DNA from 4 places in the Bradyrhizobium commune genome. Region 4 is predicted to be linked to each of the others. Evidence: predicted binding sites of a transcription regulator. Region 4 holds the regulator's gene; each other region holds the start of a gene.
The links. The regulator PhoB, encoded in region 4, activates phosphate uptake and scavenging genes when phosphate is short. The targets are predictions, from matches to a motif close to TGTCATNNANCTGTCAT.
Positions count from the first base shown of each region.

Region 1 (4,220 bases), 1.2 Mb from region 4:
TGAAGGCGAACAGGTCGACACGGCCCTCGGCGAGCCACTGGCCGATCTCGGCCTCGGCGTCGAGATTGTAGGTCTCGTGCCGCAGATGGAAGCGGGTATCGGCGGCGAAATGCGGGCGCTGCCGCTCGATCGCCTCGAGCAGGCGCCGCGCATTGTCGCCGCTGCGCAGCCCCGGCTCCCACGACCAGGTCGTCGCGTGGAACACCGTGGTGATGCCGTTGCTGATGACCTGGCGGTCGGTGTCGGCGAGCGCGACGTCGATCGGGAAATCGACGCCGGCGCGCGGCATCATCTGCCGCTCGAAGGCGTCGCCATGGAGATCGACGATGCCGGGCAGCACCAGCAAATTGCGGGCGTCGATCGCCAGCCGCGCGCGACCGCGGGGCGCATCGACCTGCGCGATGTCCGTGCCGGACACGGCGAGTGAAGTTTCGACGAGCTCGGAGCCGATCAGGGCCCGGCCACCTTCAAGGAAAATGTCTGTCACGCGACCACGGTTCGTTTGCTGGCAGAGGAATGTGCTCCTGCTTCGTATGTCGTCAGGAAATCTTCAATCGCGAGCTTGCGGAAATCGGGCAGCGCTGCACGCAATTTGTCGTGATCCCAGTCCCACCATGCCAGCCTTGCAAGCCGTCCGGCAACCTCTTCCGAGAACCGGCGGCGCACGATCCGCGCCGGATTGCCGGCGACGATGGCGTAGGCCGGCACGTCCTTGGTGACGATGGCGCCGGCCGCGATCACCGCGCCGGTGCCGATGTTGCGGCCGGGCAGCACGATCGCGCCATGGCCGATCCAGACGTCATGGCCGATATGGACGTGATGCTGGCGCCGCCAGTCGAAGAATTCCTCGTCGTCGCTCTCGCCCGGGAAGTAGGCACTGGAGCGATAGGTGAAATGCGCCTGCGTCGCGCGATGCATCGGATGATTGCCGGGATTGATGCGCGTCACCGCCGCAATCGAGCAGAATTTTCCGATCGTCGTGTAGGTGATCTCTGCGTCGTTCACGACGTAGGAATAATCTCCCATCGCGACTTCATGCAGGATGGTGCGGGCGCCGACCTCGGTATAGGCGCCAAGCCTGGTCTCGTGCAGCTTCGCCGAAGGATCGATGGTCGGCTGGACCGAAAGCACCTTGGCCATGCTGCATCCGAAAATTCGAGGGCGGGCGCCCGTCATCGAGTCGCTTGATGACAATGTCATGACGAAGCGATGACAGGGGACGAGGTGTGTAGGATCGCCGCACCGCAGCGTGCGTGTCACACAACTGTCAAGCGCCGGCGATAGCGGTGGGAGCCAGCTACTCTGGAGCCCTGCATGCTGGTGGTGGAAGGTCTGACGTGCCGCTTCGGCGCAAAAGCCGCGGTGGACGACGCTTCGTTTCAAATTGCCCCCGGCAGCTTCGTCGGTGTGATCGGGCGCTCCGGCGCCGGCAAATCGACCATGCTGCGCATGATCAATCGCCTCGCGACGCCGACACAGGGCCGCATCCTGTTCGACGGCCTCGACGTCACCGCGCTGCGCGGCAAGGAGCTGCGGCAGTGGCGGGCGCGCTCCGCGATGATCTTCCAGCAGTTCAACCTGGTCGGCCGGCTCGACGTTCTGACCAACGTCTTGATGGGACGTCTGGCCACCATGCCGGCCTGGCGCTCGCTGTCGCAGATCTGGCCCGAGCAGGACAAGGCGCTGGCGATGTCGGCGCTCGAGCAGTTCGATATCGCAGCACTCGCCGCCCAGCGCGCCGACCAGCTCTCCGGCGGCCAGCAGCAGCGCGTGGCGATTGCCCGTGCCCTGGTGCAGCAGCCCGACATCATCCTTGCCGACGAGCCGATCGCCTCGCTCGACCCGCGCAACACCAAGATCGTGATGGATGCGCTTTTGCGCATCAACAAGCATTTCGGCATCACCGTGCTCTGCAACCTGCATTCGCTCGACCTGGCGCGCAGCTATTGCGACCGCCTGATCGGCATGGCGCAGGGCCGGGTGGTGTTCGACGGCGCGCCGGCGGAGCTGACCGATCTGGTTGCGCGCGAGCTCTACGATCTCGAAGCCGCCGACGTCATGGGCGGCACGCCTGCGCCGGCGCCCGAGGGTGTCCCGGCGCTCGGAACCGCCGCTGCGGCTTGAGCCGCGGCGCACCTGTCGTTGCCCGTTTTTGCGTCCACCGATCCCAACCGATGAAGAGGGTATCATGATCACTCGCAGATTAATTCTTGCCGGCGCCGCCGCGCTCACCTTCGCCGGATCCGCCTCCGCCGAAGACTGGAAGACCAAATACCCGGAGATCACCTTCGCCGTGATCCCGGCCGAGAACGGCTCCGGCGTCACCGAGCGTTACGGCCCCTTCATCAACTACCTGTCGAAGGAGCTCGGTGTGAAGGTGACGCTGCGTGTCGCCAACGACTACGCCGCGGTCATCGAGGGGCAGCGCGCTGGCAACATCCACATCGGCTACTACGGCCCGGCCTCGTTCGCCCGCGCCCGCCTGACCGGCGTCAAGACCGACGCCTTCGTCATCGACGTCAATGCCGACGGCTCGAAGGGCTATTACTCGGTGTTCTACGTGCTGGCGAAGTCGCCGTACCAGAAGATCGAAGACCTCAAGGGCAAGAACCTTGGCCTGGTCGATCCGAACTCGACCTCGGGCAACAACATGCCGCGCTTCAAGCTGAACGCGATGGGCATCGATCCCGACGCCTATTTCTCCAAGGTCGTCTTCACCGGCAGCCACGAGAATGCCGTGCTGGCGCTGGCCCAGGGCACCGTCGACGTCGCCGCCAATTGGTGGAACGCCGACGACGATTCCAACCTGACCCGCATGCTCAACAAGGGCATGGTTAAGTCGACCGACGGCACCGTGATGAAGAAGGAAGACTTCCGCATCATTGTGAAGTCCGACCTCATCATCAACTCGCCCTACGCCTATCTCAGCGATCTGCCCGACGACATGAAGGCCGCGATCAAGAAGGCCTTCCTCGATGCGGCGCAGAAGGATCCCGAGGCGTTCAAGAAGCTCTCCGACGGCAAGAACAAGCCGTGGGAGCCGATCGCCAACGACGATTACAACAAGACCATCGAGCTGATTAAGTTCGTCGACGCTTTGCGCAAGAAGGCGTCCTGATTTCGTCGGGACGACGCTACTCGAGCCGGGTCGATGGACCCGGCTCTTTTCTTGATGGACCCGTGTGATCGATGACGATTGCGGTTGCGATCCTTCCCGAGCAGCAGCTCGCCGCCCTGAACGCCACCTATCGCAAGGCGGTTGCGCGCAAGCGCCTGCGGCTGCTGGCGGGGCTCGCCTTGTTCGTGGTCGCGCTGATCGTGGCCTCGATCGGCGCCGAAGTGAATTTGCGCACCTTCTTCACCTATTTCGGCAACTTCATCAGCTATTTCGACCGAATCCTCACCCTCGACAACGGTCAGCGGGTCTGGACTAATTTCGGCGAGTGGTTCTGGGGCCTGCATAAATGGCTGAAGCTGCTCGGCGAGACGCTGCTGATCAGTTATGTCGGCACGCTGTCCGGCGCCGTCCTCGCCTTCGGGCTCAATTTTTTCGCCGCTGAAAACACCTCGCCCGCGCCCTGGCTGCGCTTCACGGTTCGGCGCCTGCTCGAATTCGCCCGCACGGTGCCCGGCATCGTCTTCGCACTGATCTTCGTCATCGCCTTCGGCCTCGGGCCGATGGCGGGCGTGCTCGCGATCGCCATCCACTCCACTGGCGCGCTCGGAAAGCTGTTCTCGGAGATCGTCGAGAACGCCGACATGAAGCCGGTCGAGGGCATCCGCTCCACCGGCGCGAGCTGGCTCTCCTGCATGCGCTTTGCGATCCTGCCGCAGGTCTCGGCCGGCTACGCCAGCTACGCGCTGCTGCGCTTCGAGATCAATGTGCGCGAGGCCTCGGTGATGGGCTTTGTCGGTGCCGGCGGCATCGGGCAGGAGCTCATCGTCGCGATCCGCAAGTTCTACTATTCCGACGTCAGCGCGATCCTCATCACTATCATCGTCACGGTCTTCCTGATCGACATCACGACCGGCTGGGTGCGCGGCCGGCTGTTCGGCAAGGAGGCGCGGAATTGAGCAAACCGCCCGACGTCAACACCGCGGAGATCCGCGCGCGCTATCCCGATGTCTTCAACCGCCCGGCCTCGGCGCGCCTTGCGACACCCTTGATGCTCGCTCTCGCGCTCGCGATCTTCGTGTTCGGCCTGGTCGATCTCGATTTT
Region 1 is NZ_CP061379.1:919,800-924,019, forward strand. It holds gene IC761_RS04370 (alpha-D-ribose 1-methylphosphonate 5-triphosphate diphosphatase) at 1-487, opposite strand, end outside; gene IC761_RS04375 (LbetaH domain-containing protein) at 484-1,140, opposite strand; gene phnC (phosphonate ABC transporter ATP-binding protein) at 1,315-2,124, shown strand; gene phnD (phosphonate ABC transporter substrate-binding protein) at 2,189-3,118, shown strand; gene phnE (phosphonate ABC transporter, permease protein PhnE) at 3,190-4,074, shown strand; gene phnE (phosphonate ABC transporter, permease protein PhnE) at 4,167-4,220, shown strand, end outside.
Region 1: phnC (phosphonate ABC transporter ATP-binding protein) is a predicted target of PhoB. The motif match lies at 1,255-1,271, and genes of this name have one in related genera.

Region 2 (4,220 bases), 380 kb from region 4:
GCAGCGCCACGATCTCGTCTTTCATGGCGACCAGCTCCGACACCGAGCAATCCGAGGCCGCCAGGATCGATTGCGGCACACTGCGCGCCCTCTCCTTCAACGCATGGCCCTGCGGCGTCAGCGCGATCAGGACCTGGCGTTCGTCCTCGCTCGAGCGCGTGCGCCTGACCAGATGAGCGGCCTCGAGCCGCTTGAGCAACGGCGTCAGCGTGCCTGAATCGAGAAACAGCTTTTCGCCGATGTCCTTCAACGGCACGTCGTCGCGCTCCCACAGCACCAGCATCACCAGATATTGCGGATAGGTCAGGCCGAGCCGGTCCAAGAGCGGCTTGTAGACGCGGTTGAAGGCGTGCGTGGCGGAATAGACCGCGAAGCAGATTTGATTGTCGAGCCGCAGCGGGTCCACCGCCGCTTGTTTCCGGGCCATCTTGTCTCTCATGCGATTCGTCCCGTCATTCTGGGACCTGGCGACCGCCTATTCAATTGCGAACAATTAAATGTGAGACGCTCGAATTTAAATTGCGCACAATCTAATTGTTTGCGATAAAGATCGCACCCCAACCCGGAAAGCCCGAGGAGACGACCATGTCCGTGAACGTCCTCTACAAGACCAGCGCAAAAGCCACCGGCGGCCGTGACGGCCATGCAGCGACCCTCGACGGCGCGCTCGACGTCAAGCTCACCACGCCGAAGGAGCTCGGCGGCGGCGGCGGCGCCGGCAACAATCCCGAACAGCTGTTTGCGGCAGGCTACGCCGCCTGCTTCATCGGCGCCATGAAGTTCGTGGCCTCCCAGGGCGGCCCGAAGGTCCCGGCCGACGCCTCCGTCACCTCGACCGTGGGTATCGGCCCGCGCTCGGCCGGCGGCTTTGGCCTCGACATCGATCTCGCCGTCTCGCTGCCGGGCCTTGCCCGCGCGGAGGCCGAGACGCTGGTCGAGAAGGCGCATCAGGTGTGCCCCTACTCCAATGCGACGCGCGGCAATGTCGACGTTCGTTTGACGGTCGTCTGATCGTCGATGCCGATCGGTCGGCCCGGGATATCCCGGGCCGGCCACTTCTGCTTGATTTGCCACGTTGCGGGATTGCACCGCGGCGTCGCATACGGCCCCACGCAACAAGCCATTGCTGGCGCAAAAAAACCTCGCTAGGCCTGTGATCAAATCTCGACACAGGGGAAGCGAAGACATGACTGAAGCCGCCAGTTCTAACGCTGCCGCGGGCGCAATGAGCGGACTGCGCGTCATCGATCTCACGCGCGTGCTTGGCGGTCCCTACTGCACCCAGATCCTTGCCGACCACGGCGCCGACGTGATCAAGGTCGAGCCGCCCGCCGGCGACGAGGTGCGCGACTGGGGCCCTCCCTTCCACGACGAGGACGCGGCCTATTTCGTCGGCATCAACCGCAACAAGCGCTCGATCGGCCTCGACCTCGCCTCCGAGGGCGGCCGCATCGTGCTGCTCAAGATGCTGGAGACGGCCGACGTCCTGATCGAGAATTTCAAGCCGGGCACGCTGGAGAAATGGGGCATCGGCAACGACGTGCTCAGCAGGAAATTCCCGCGCTTGGTGCATTGCCGGATCTGCGGCTTCGGCGCCGACGGCCCGCGCGGTGGCAATCCCGGCTATGACGCCATCATCCAGGCGATGACCGGCATGATCGCGGCAACCGGCTCGCCCGAGAGCGGCCCGATGCGGATCGGCGTGCCGCTGGTCGACATCACCACCGGTCTTTACGCGGCGATCGGCATCCTGATGGCGCTGTCGGAGCGGCAGCGCTCCGGCAAGGGCCAGTTCCTGGAGACGACGCTGTACGAGGCCGGCCTTGCGATCATGCATCCGCACACCGCGAATTATTTCATGCATGGCAAGCCGCCGGGCCTGACCGGCAACGAGCATCCCAACCTCGTGCCCTATGCGATCTTCCCGACCAAGACCGACAACATCTTCATCGGCGTCGGCAATGACGGCACCTTCCGCAAGCTCGCCAAGGAGATCGGCAAGCCCGAGCTCGGCACCGACCCGCGCTTTGCCCGCAACAAGGACCGCATCGCCAATCGCGATGCGCTGCGCGCCGAGCTTGCCGCCGTGTTCAGCCAGCACGAGGCCGAGCCACTGTGCAATCGGCTGCTGGCCGCGGGCCTGCCCGCAGGGCCCGTGCAGAAGATCGACCAGGCGTTGACCAACCCGCACACGATCGCGCGCGGCGATGTCATCGAGAAGGATTGGTACAAGGGGGTCGCCTCGCCGATCCGGCTCGATCGCAGCAAGCCCAGCCTGCGCCGGCTGCCGCCGAAATTCAGCCAGCACTCCCAGGAGGTGCTGGGCGAGTTCGGCTACTCCAAGTCGGAGATCGACGCGATGGTCGAGAAAGGCGTTGTCTGCGGCCCCGAGCGCAAGCGCTAGTTGGCCCACTCCCTCTCCCGCTTGCGGGAGAGGGTTGGGGAGAGGGTATCCGCGACGGGACAATCCCCCAGAGGATAAAGCCCTCACCCGCGCTGCGCGCGACCTCTCCCGCAAGCGGGAGAGGTTTTCGAACCCGCGGCCTGCTTGTTAGCCTCACACGTCCAATGCCGCACTGCGGCGCGGGCGCGGATGTGCACTGCGAACGGAGGCTGCCTGCTCCACCCTTCGCCTATTTGACGACTTCCCATTTGGCCGCGCTTGCTGCTTTCGTTTCTCCCGCCTACACAGTCATGTGAACGTCATATGGCGCTGCTAGCGCAAGCGATCTTTTTGACGGCTGAGGGAGGTATTCTTGATGGCTCTTCGACACTTTGGGGCGGCTGCCGCATTTGCAGTCACGGTTGGCATGACGGCTTCGCCGGCGCTCGCCGTCACTGAGATCCAGTGGTGGCACGCGATGACGGGCGCGAACAACGACGTCATCGTCAAGCTCGCCAACGACTTCAACGCGTCGCAGAGCGATTTCAAGGTGATCCCGACCTACAAGGGCAACTACGCCGACACGATGAACGCGGGCATCGCCGCCTTCCGGGCCGGCAACGCCCCGCACATCATGCAGGTGTTCGAAGTCGGCACCGCGACCATGATGGCCGCGACCGGCGCCGTGAAGCCGGTCTACAAGCTGATGGCCGACGCCGGCGAGAAGTTCGATCCGAAGAACTATCTGTCCGCGATCACCGGCTATTACTCGACCTCGAAGGGCGAGATGCTGTCCTTCCCCTTCAACTCGTCGTCGACCGTCATGTGGGTGAACCTCGACGAGCTCAAGAAGGCGAACGTCGAGATCCCGAAGACCTGGCCCGAGACGTTCGAGGCTGCCAAGAAGCTGCATGACAACGGTCATCCGACCTGCGGCTTCTCGGGCTCCTGGATCACCTGGGTCAATCTCGAGCAGCTCTCCGCCTGGCACAACGTGCCGCTCGCCAGCAAGGCCAACGGTCTCGACGGCTTCGACACCGTGCTCGAGTTCAACGGACCGCTCCAGGTCAAGCATCTCGAGAAGCTGGTCGAGCTCCAGAAGGACAAGACCTACGACTATGCCGGCCGCACCAATACCGGCGAAGGCCGCTTCACCTCGGGCGAATGCGCGATCTACCTGACCTCGTCGGCCTTCTTCGGCAACGTCAAGGCGCAGGCCAAGTTCGCCTTCAACGCCGTGCCGATGCCGTACTATCCCGACGTCAAGGGCGCGCCGCAGAACTCGATCATCGGCGGCGCTTCGCTCTGGGTCATGGGCGGCAAGTCGGCCGACGAATACAAGGGCGTCGCAAAATTCCTGACCTTCCTCTCGGACACCGATCGCCAGGTCTACATCCACAAGGCGTCCGGCTATCTGCCGATCACCAAGGCGGCCTACGAGAAGGCGAAGGCCGAGGGCTTCTACAAGGATCAGCCCTATCTCGAGACCCCGCTGCTCGAGCTGACCAACAAGGAGCCGACCGAGAATTCGCGCGGTCTGCGCCTCGGCAACATGGTGCAGCTGCGTGACGTCTGGTCGGAAGAGATCGAGCAGGCGCTCGCCGGCAAGAAGACCGCCAAGCAGGCGCTGGATGCGGCTGTCGAGCGCGGCAACGCGATGCTGCGGCAGTTCGAAAAGACCGCCGTAAAATAAGGCGACGGCGACGGCAGGCCGCACGACGAGCGGCCTGCCGGCGCCACCCATCATGCAAAAGCAAGCCATTTTCCAATCAAAGCTATTGCCCTACGTGCTGGTCGCCCCGCAACTCGCGGTCGTCCTGATTTTCTTCTATTGGCC
Region 2 is NZ_CP061379.1:110,539-114,758, forward strand. It holds gene IC761_RS00485 (MarR family winged helix-turn-helix transcriptional regulator) at 1-427, opposite strand, end outside; gene IC761_RS00490 (organic hydroperoxide resistance protein) at 586-1,011, shown strand; gene IC761_RS00495 (CaiB/BaiF CoA transferase family protein) at 1,187-2,404, shown strand; gene ugpB (sn-glycerol-3-phosphate ABC transporter substrate-binding protein UgpB) at 2,760-4,076, shown strand; gene ugpA (sn-glycerol-3-phosphate ABC transporter permease UgpA) at 4,129-4,220, shown strand, end outside.
Region 2: ugpB (sn-glycerol-3-phosphate ABC transporter substrate-binding protein UgpB) is a predicted target of PhoB. The motif match lies at 2,691-2,707, and genes of this name have one in related genera.

Region 3 (4,220 bases), 2.9 Mb from region 4:
TCGCGGCAATCGATCGCCTGCGGCCGCAGCAGCTGGCGGCGGCTGAACGCGAGCAGCTGCTGCGTCAGCTCCGCGCCTCGCTCGCCCGACTGGCAGATATCGTCGGCGAACCGCCGCAAATCTGGTCTCGCCTTCAGCTGGTCGCTCAGTTGCTCGGCATTGCCGATGATGACGGTCAGGAGATTGTTGAAGTCATGGGCGATGCCGCCGGAGAGCTGGCCGACCGTCTCCATCTTCTGCGCCTGGTGGAGCTGCTGCTCGGTCAGCTTGCGCGCGGTCACGTCGTGGACGATGCCGACGAAGATCGGCTCGCCGTCCTGCGTCGCCTGGCCGACCGACAGATCCATAGGAAAGGTCGTCCCGTCCTTGCGCAGGCCGACCGCCTCGCCGCCGGTCGCGAAATGTCGTGCGCGGCTGCCGGGCCCGGGGCTGGCCTCGCCGGGAATCAAGAGCTGGATCTTCCGGTTCATCACCTCGCTGGCCTGATAGCCGAACAACCGCTCGCAGGCCGGATTGAACAGCAGGATGCGGTCGTCGGCATCGAACAGGATGACGCCGTCGACCGCGGTCTCGACGATCGCGGTGAGGCGCGCCACGCTCTCGCGCATCGCGCGCTGGGCGTCGTTGACCTGTTGCAGCAGCAGCGTCGCATCCCGGGTCTTGATCTCCTCCTCTTCGAGCGCGGCCTGGACTTTCCTGAGCTCGAACGGGGAGGGGATCGCCAGGATCTTCGGCAGCAGCGGCCAGAGCGCGCTGGCGGTGAACACCGACGCTACGGCGGTCGCCGCCTTGACCAGGCCCTCGATGCCGTAGACCGGGACCCACAGCGTGTAGATCGACAGCACATGCGTGAGGCCGCAGGCCATGATGAAGACTGCGAACGCCCAGAACACCCATCCGAACCTGAGGTCGCGCCGCCTGGTGACGAGGATCGCGAGCGCAAACGGGATCGAGAAATAGGCGAGGGCGATGCAGGCGTCCGAGACCACGTGGAGCCAGATCAGCTCGGGCTCCCACAACAGGCAGATGCCGTGCGGTGACAGCATCGACGAGTCGAGAAGGCGTTCAAAATAGGCCCACATGATTCCACCCTGATAGGCTCGCGGGCCGGAGTCGGCCCGCAACATTGGTGCCGCTGGACGGTTCCATTATCAACGTCTCATTCGTCTATGTGAGCCAAGGCAGCATCAAGGCTATTTTGCAGCCTGTGCACGATTTCGGGTCGACAATGCCGCGGGGGAGCGCCTTCAGGTGATTCGCCAGCACCCGAGCGGCGGGGCCGCGGGCCGCGGCGGCCCGGCGCGGCTTGCTGGCGCTCCGCGAGCGCGCTAGGACAGGCCATGGCCGTGTCCCTTTCAAGCGAATGTCCCCGGCGATGACGACGCCCGTGGCGCTCACCATCGCCGGCTCGGATTCGAGCGGCGGCGCCGGCATCCAGGCCGATCTGAAGACTTTTGCCGCGCTCGGCGTCTATGGCGCCTCCGCGATCACGGCGCTGACGGCGCAGAACACGACAGGCGTCACCGGCATTCACGCAGTGCCGGCGGAGTTCGTCACCGCGCAGATCGATGCTGTGTTCTCCGATCTCGATGTCGGTGCGGTGAAGATCGGCATGGTGGCGCAGGCGGCAAGCATCGACGCGATCGCGGCCGCGCTGTCGCGCTGGGCGCCGCGTCACGTCGTGCTCGATCCCGTGATGGTCGCAACCTCCGGCGACCGCCTGCTGGCCGCGGAGGCCGTCGAGGCCCTGCGCACGAAACTGATGCCGCTCGCCTCGGTGATCACGCCCAATCTGCCGGAGGCAGCGGCCCTGCTCGATGAGCCTGTCGCGCGCAGCGAAGCCGACATCGAAAGCCAGGGGCGTCGCCTGCTCGCGCTCGGTTGCCGTGCCGTGCTGATCAAGGGCGGGCACGGCGAGGGCGCCGAGAGCATCGACTATCTCGTCTCTCCCGATAACGCGATCGCGCTTTCGGCGCCGCGCGCTGCGACCCGCAACACCCATGGCACCGGCTGCTCGCTGTCTTCGGCGGTCGCGGCGGGTCTGGCCAGGGGCGAGGCGCTCGAGCAGGCGGCCCGCAACGCCAAGGCCTGGATCAGTGCGGCGATTGCGGCGGCCGACCGCTTCAGCGTTGGCCACGGCCACGGGCCGATCCATCATTTCCACAGATTCTACTGACGTCGGCCCTGCACCTCGGGGATCGCCGCCCGTTAACCAATAAGGCCATGCCCTTCCGGGCTCCTACGGGCCACTCATTGCCGCCTCATGTCGCCTGATTGTCGCATGCGACTGATATTCGCGGGGAGGGCGAGGCAAGGTTTGATTCGTATCTGAGGGTGCCTCAAAGGTTCAATCGTCATCCCCCTGTCACGGGAAATTGTTACGGGCGGTCGCATGGGAAGTTACGATGTGAGTGACGAGAGCCCGGAGCGGCGCTTTCGCACGTTGTTCATCTCCGATGTTCATCTCGGAGCCCGCGGCTCACAAGCCGACCTTTTGCTGGATTTTCTGCGCTACCACGACGCCGATACGATCTATCTCGTCGGCGACATCGTCGACGGCTGGGCGCTGAAATCGAGCTGGCACTGGCCGCAATCGCATAACGACCTGGTGCAAAAGCTGCTGCGCAAGGCGCGCAAGGGCGCCAAGATCATCTATGTGCCCGGCAACCACGACGAGTTCCTGCGCAACTATTACGGCACGCATTTCGGCGGCATCGACGTCGTCGAAAACACCGTTCACACCGGGGTGGACGGCAAGCGCTACCTCGTCATCCACGGCGACATCTTCGACCTCGTCGTGCAGAACGCGCGCTGGCTCGCCCATCTCGGCGACAAGGCCTACGACTTCGCGATCCAGATGAATCGCTTCGTCAACTTCTTCCGCCGCATGTTCGGCGTGCCTTATTGGTCGCTGTCGCAATGGGCCAAGCAGAAGGTCAAGAACGCGGTGAACTATATCGGCGCGTTCGAGCAGGCGCTCTCCGCCGAGGCGCGGCGCCATGATGCCGACGGCGTGATCTGCGGCCACATCCACTACGCCGTGATCCGCGACGAGAACGGCATCCGCTACATGAATTGCGGCGACTGGGTGGAGAGCTGCACCGCGCTCGTCGAGCACGATGACGGACATTTCGAGATCATCACCTGGGCCGATCATCTGCGGAAGCCGGCACAAGTTCCGCAGGTGGCAGCAAGGGCTGCTTGATGCGCATCCTGGTCGCGACCGACGCCTGGCACCCGCAAGTCAACGGTGTGGTTCGGACGCTGACCAAGCTTGCTGACGCAGCCCAAGGCCTTGGCGTCGATGGGCGCGGCGTCGAATTCGCATTCCTCACGCCGCAATCGTTTCGAACCTTTGCGATGCCGAGCTACCGCGATGTGCGGCTCGCCATGCCGCGCCCGGCCCGTATCGCGAAGCTGATCGAGGAAGCGCGTCCCGACAGCATTCATATCGCCACGGAAGGGCCGATCGGCCTGATGGTCCGCCGCTATTGCCGGCAGCGCAAGCTGCCGTTCACGACCAGCTTCCACACCCGTTTTCCCGAATATGTCCGCGCCCGCGTGCCGGTTCCGGGCGCACTGATCTGGCGGGCATTGCGCCGCTTCCACGCGCCCAGCCGCGCCGTGATGGCGGCAACGTCTGCGCTCGCGCGCGAGCTGACCGACCGCGGCTTTGACAATGTCGTGCTCTGGCCGCGCGGTGTCGACACCAAACTGTTCCACCCCCGCGCCATCGATCTCTGCCTGCCGGCGCCGGTGTTCCTCTCGGTCGGCCGCGTCGCCGTGGAGAAGAATCTCGAGGCTTTCCTCGACCTCGATCTGCCCGGCACCAAGGTGATCGTCGGCGACGGGCCGGCCCGTGTCGCGCTGGAGGAGGCCTATCCGGACGCGATCTTCTTAGGCGAGAAGCACGGCGAGGAGCTGGCGGACATCTATGCGGCCGCCGATGTCTTCGTGTTTCCAAGCAGGACCGACACGTTCGGCCTGGTCCTGCTCGAGGCGCTGGCGAGCGGCCTGCCGGTTGCTGCGTTCCCGGTGAAGGGGCCGCGCGACGTGATCGGCGATGCGCCGGTCGGCGCGCTGGATCATGATTTGCGCAATGCCTGCTTCGCCGCGCTCGACCTTTCCAGGCAGGCCTGCGTCGAATTCGCCTCCAATTACACCTGGGAGGCCTCGGCGAGGGCCTTTGTGGACAGTATCCGGGCGGTGGGTGCCGTGCT
Region 3 is NZ_CP061379.1:2,590,805-2,595,024, forward strand. It holds gene IC761_RS12155 (PAS domain S-box protein) at 1-1,082, opposite strand, end outside; gene thiD (bifunctional hydroxymethylpyrimidine kinase/phosphomethylpyrimidine kinase) at 1,376-2,176, shown strand; gene IC761_RS12165 (UDP-2,3-diacylglucosamine diphosphatase) at 2,393-3,205, shown strand; gene IC761_RS12170 (glycosyltransferase family 4 protein) at 3,205-4,220, shown strand, end outside.
Region 3: IC761_RS12165 (UDP-2,3-diacylglucosamine diphosphatase) is a predicted target of PhoB. The motif match lies at 2,353-2,369, and genes of this name have one in related genera.

Region 4 (4,220 bases):
GGGCTCTGAAACAGGTTCGACATGTGCCAGAGTTTTGTGGCCTGCTCCTGCAGCGCCTTGACCAGCGCGGGATGGGCATGACCGAGCGCGTTCACCGCCACGCCCGAGGTGAAATCGAGATAGCGATCGCCATTGGTCGCGATCAGCCAGACGCCCTCGCCGCGCTCGAAGCCGATGTTGGCCCTGGCGAAAACGGGAAGCAGATGCGGCGCGGCGCTGTTGGTCATGACCGTCTCTTTTGGCTGTCATTTGGGCGTTTCGGATGGCCTGAGGCGCCTTACGCAGCGCACCATTGACCGGTCCGGAAAACGAAACGTGCCGCCTTTTAAGGGCGGCACGCGTCACTATCTTATGCTTGGCGCCACGGGTGTCAATGCCACCGGACAGCCTCGCGAAACGCTGAATCCGTAGTCTTGCGGTGGCGAATTTGCGGAGTTTTCGCCACGGAACATGTGGAAGCGAGTCGGCGGACTCTTGCGCGCGAGTCACGCCATATTGTAGCGTTTGGCTTGTCAGATACGACATCTCGTGCGGCAGTTCTGATCCCAAAAGTCCTCATGTACCGGCGTAAACGTTCGGGCGCATTGTTGTGCCCGGCGAGCCTTAAGGGATTCTGGCGGCATGGGTTTTTCGAGGCTTAGGCATTCGTCGTGCCGCCCCAGGATGGCTGGCGCGCGACGAAGGAAAGGGTGCAATGACGGTTTTGACCTGGTCCGACGATCGCGTCGAGCAGTTGAAAAAGCTCTGGGAAGCAGGACTTTCGGCCAGCCAGATCGCGGCCGAGCTCGGCAATGTGACCCGTAACGCCGTGATCGGCAAGGTGCACCGGCTCGGCCTGTCCGGCCGTGCCAAGAGCCCGTCGTCGGCGGCTCCCCGGCCGCGCAAGGCGCGTCCCGCGCAGCATATGATGCGGGTGAGCCGTCCCATTGCGCGCGGCAACACCGCCTTGGCGCAGGCCTTCGAGATCGAGGTCGAGGCCGAACCGGTCACCTACGACAACGTGGTGCCGATGAGCCAGCGGCTGTCGCTGCTGGAGCTGAACGAGGCGACCTGCCACTGGCCGGTCGGCGATCCCTCGAGCCCGGATTTCTTCTTCTGCGGCGGCAAGGCGCTCTCCGGCCTGCCCTATTGCGCCCAGCATTCGCGGGTGGCGTATCAACCGGCCGCGGATCGGCGGCGGGCGCCCGCGAAGCCGCCGCGCTGAGATAGATCTGAGTCAAGTTTAGGAGCCGTCGTGATAACGGCTCAACAAACTCCGCTGTCGTCCCGGCGAAGGCCGGGACCCATAACCACCGGCAGATGTGGTTAAGGAGACTCGGAGTTACCCTCTTCGCGCAACAACTACGCCCTGGGGTTATGGGTCCCGGCCTTCGCCGGGACGGCACCGATTTTGTAGCGGCAGCTCGCTAAAGCATGATCCGGAAAAGTGCGCAGCGGTTTTCCGAAAAGATCATGCTCGAACAACAACCTAAAGCGCGATGACGATTCATCCCAATCTCATCGCGCTTCAGGTCGGCTTACGTCTGCTCGGCCTTCGCGAACCGATCATCCAGCGCATAGCCGGCGCCGCGGACGGTGCGGATCGGGTCCTGCTCGCGGCCGAGATTGAGCAGCTTGCGCAGGCGGCCGATATGCACGTCGACGGTGCGCTCGTCGATATAGATGTCGCGGCCCCAGACGCTGTCGAGCAGCTGCTCGCGCGAGAACACGCGACCGGGATGCTCCAGGAAGAACTCGAGCAGGCGATATTCGGTCGGGCCAAGATCGATCGGCCGGCCCGAGCGCGCCACGCGGCGCTTTTCACGGTCGAGCTCGATGTCGCCGAAAGCGAGCACCGTGGCGAGCCGCTCGGGGCTTGCGCGCCGCAGCAGGCCTTTCACGCGGGCCAAAAGCTCGGGGACCGAGAACGGCTTGACGATGTAGTCGTCGGCGCCGGTCGCGAGCCCGCGAACCCGCTCGCTCTCCTCGCCGCGTGCGGTCAGCATGATGATCGGCAGCTGCTTGGTGTCGGACCGGGCGCGCAGCCGTCGGCACAGCTCGATGCCGGAGAGACCCGGCAGCATCCAGTCGAGCACGATCAGATCGGGGATGTGCTCCTTGAGACGGGTGTCGGCGTCGTCGCCGCGCATCACCGTCTCGACGTCATAGCCGTCGCCTTCGAGGTTGTAACGCAGAAGCTCGGTCAGAGCTTCCTCGTCTTCAACCACCATAATGCGTGCGCCCATGGGGTCGTCGCTCCTTACGTATTCGGGACCGGCGCGGCGAAGGTCGTCATGTCGCCCTTCGGCCGCTTGTCGGTGATGGCCTGACCTTCGATCATGTAGAACACCGTCTCGGCGATGTTGGTGGCATGGTCGCCGATCCGCTCGATGTTCTTGGCGCAGAACATCAGGTGAATGCAGAACGAGATATTGCGCGGATCCTCCATCATGTAGGTGAGGAGCTCGCGGAACAGCGAGGTGCAGATGGCGTCGACTTCCTCGTCGCCCTTCCACACCGCCATCGCCGCCGGCAGATCGTGCGCGGCATAGGCGTCCAGCACCGACTTGACCTGCTGCTGCACGAGATCGGTCATGTGCTCGAGGCCGCGGAACAGCTTCAGCGGATGAAAATCGGTCTCCAGCGCCGCGACGCGCTTGCCCATGTTCTTGGCGAGGTCGCCGATCCGCTCGAGATCGGTCGCAACCCGCATGGCGCCGACGATCTCGCGCAAATCGACCGCCATCGGCTGGCGGCGGGCGATGGTGAGCACGGCGCGTTCCTCGATCTTCTTCTGGAGCGCGTCGATCTCGACGTCGGTTGCGACCACGCGCTGGCCGAGCGCGACGTCGCGCCGGATCAGCGCGTCGACGGAATCGACGATCATGCGCTCGGCGAGGCCGCCCATCTCGGCGACCAGCCGGGTCAGCTCCTGAAGGTCGGAGTCGAAGGCTTTTGCGGTATGTTCCGAACCCATGTCCTGTCTCCTCAGCCGAACCGGCCGGTGATGTAATCCTGCGTGCGCCGGTCGGTCGGCGACGTGAAGATCTTGCTGGTGTCGTCGAACTCGATCAGCTCGCCGAGATACATGAACGCGGTCTTGTCGGAGACGCGCGCCGCCTGCTGCATGTTGTGGGTGACGATCGCGATGGTGTAGTTCTCGCTCAATTCCTGGATCAGCTCCTCGACCTTGGCGGTCGAGATCGGATCGAGCGCCGAGCAGGGCTCGTCGAACAGGATCACCTCGGGCCGCACCGCGACGGTACGGGCGATGCAGAGGCGCTGCTGCTGGCCGCCGGAGAGCGACAGGCCGCTCGCATTCAACTTGTCCTTGACCTCGTTCCACAGCGCGCCGCCGCGCAGCGCCTTCTCGACGCGGTCGTCCATCTCGGACTTCGAGATCTTCTCGTAGAGACGGATGCCGAAGGCGATGTTCTCGTAGATCGTCATCGGGAACGGCGTCGGCTTCTGGAACACCATGCCGACGCGCGCGCGCAGCAGATTGAGGTCGAGCTTGGGGTCGAGGACGTTGGTCTGGTCCAGCATGAGCTGGCCGGTGACGCGCTGGCCCGGATAGAGGTCGTACATCCGGTTGAAGATGCGCAGCAGGGTCGACTTGCCGCAGCCGGAAGGCCCGATGAACGCCGTGACACGGTTGGCGCCGAGCACCAGGTTGATGTTCTTCAGCGCATGGTGCTCGCCGTAATAGAAGTTGAGGTTGCGCACCGTCACCTTGGCGGGGGCTTCGGGCAGCGTGGGGGCCTGGGGCAGTCCACCGGACGCGCTCATCGATACGGAAAGATCACTCATTTTGCGGTCCTTTCGGCGCCAAGGATGCGCGCGCCAATATTCAGGGCAAGCACGGTCAGGGTGATGAGCAGCGCGCCACTCCAGGCGAGCTGCTTCCAATAGGCGTAGGGGCTCTGCACGAAGTTGTTGATGGTGACCGGCAGGTTCGCCATCGTCTTGTTCAGGCTCAGGCTGAAGAACTGGTTCGACAGCGCGGTGAAGAGCAGCGGCGCGGTCTCGCCGGCGACGCGGGCGGTGGCAAGCAGCACGCCGGTGATGAGGCCGGAACGGGCGGCGCGATAGGCGATGCGCTTGATCACCAGCGAGCGCGGCAGGCCGAGCGCGGAGGCCGCCTCGCGCAGCGCGTTCGGCACCAGCAGCAGCATGTCCTCGGTCGTGCGCAGCACCACCGGGATCACGATGACGGCGAGCGCGAGACAGCCGGCGATCGC
Region 4 is NZ_CP061379.1:7,353,507-7,357,726, forward strand. It holds gene IC761_RS34535 (aspartate aminotransferase family protein) at 1-227, opposite strand, end outside; gene IC761_RS34540 (GcrA family cell cycle regulator) at 695-1,204, shown strand; gene phoB (phosphate regulon transcriptional regulator PhoB) at 1,518-2,225, opposite strand; gene phoU (phosphate signaling complex protein PhoU) at 2,240-2,956, opposite strand; gene pstB (phosphate ABC transporter ATP-binding protein PstB) at 2,968-3,789, opposite strand; gene pstA (phosphate ABC transporter permease PstA) at 3,786-4,220, opposite strand, start outside.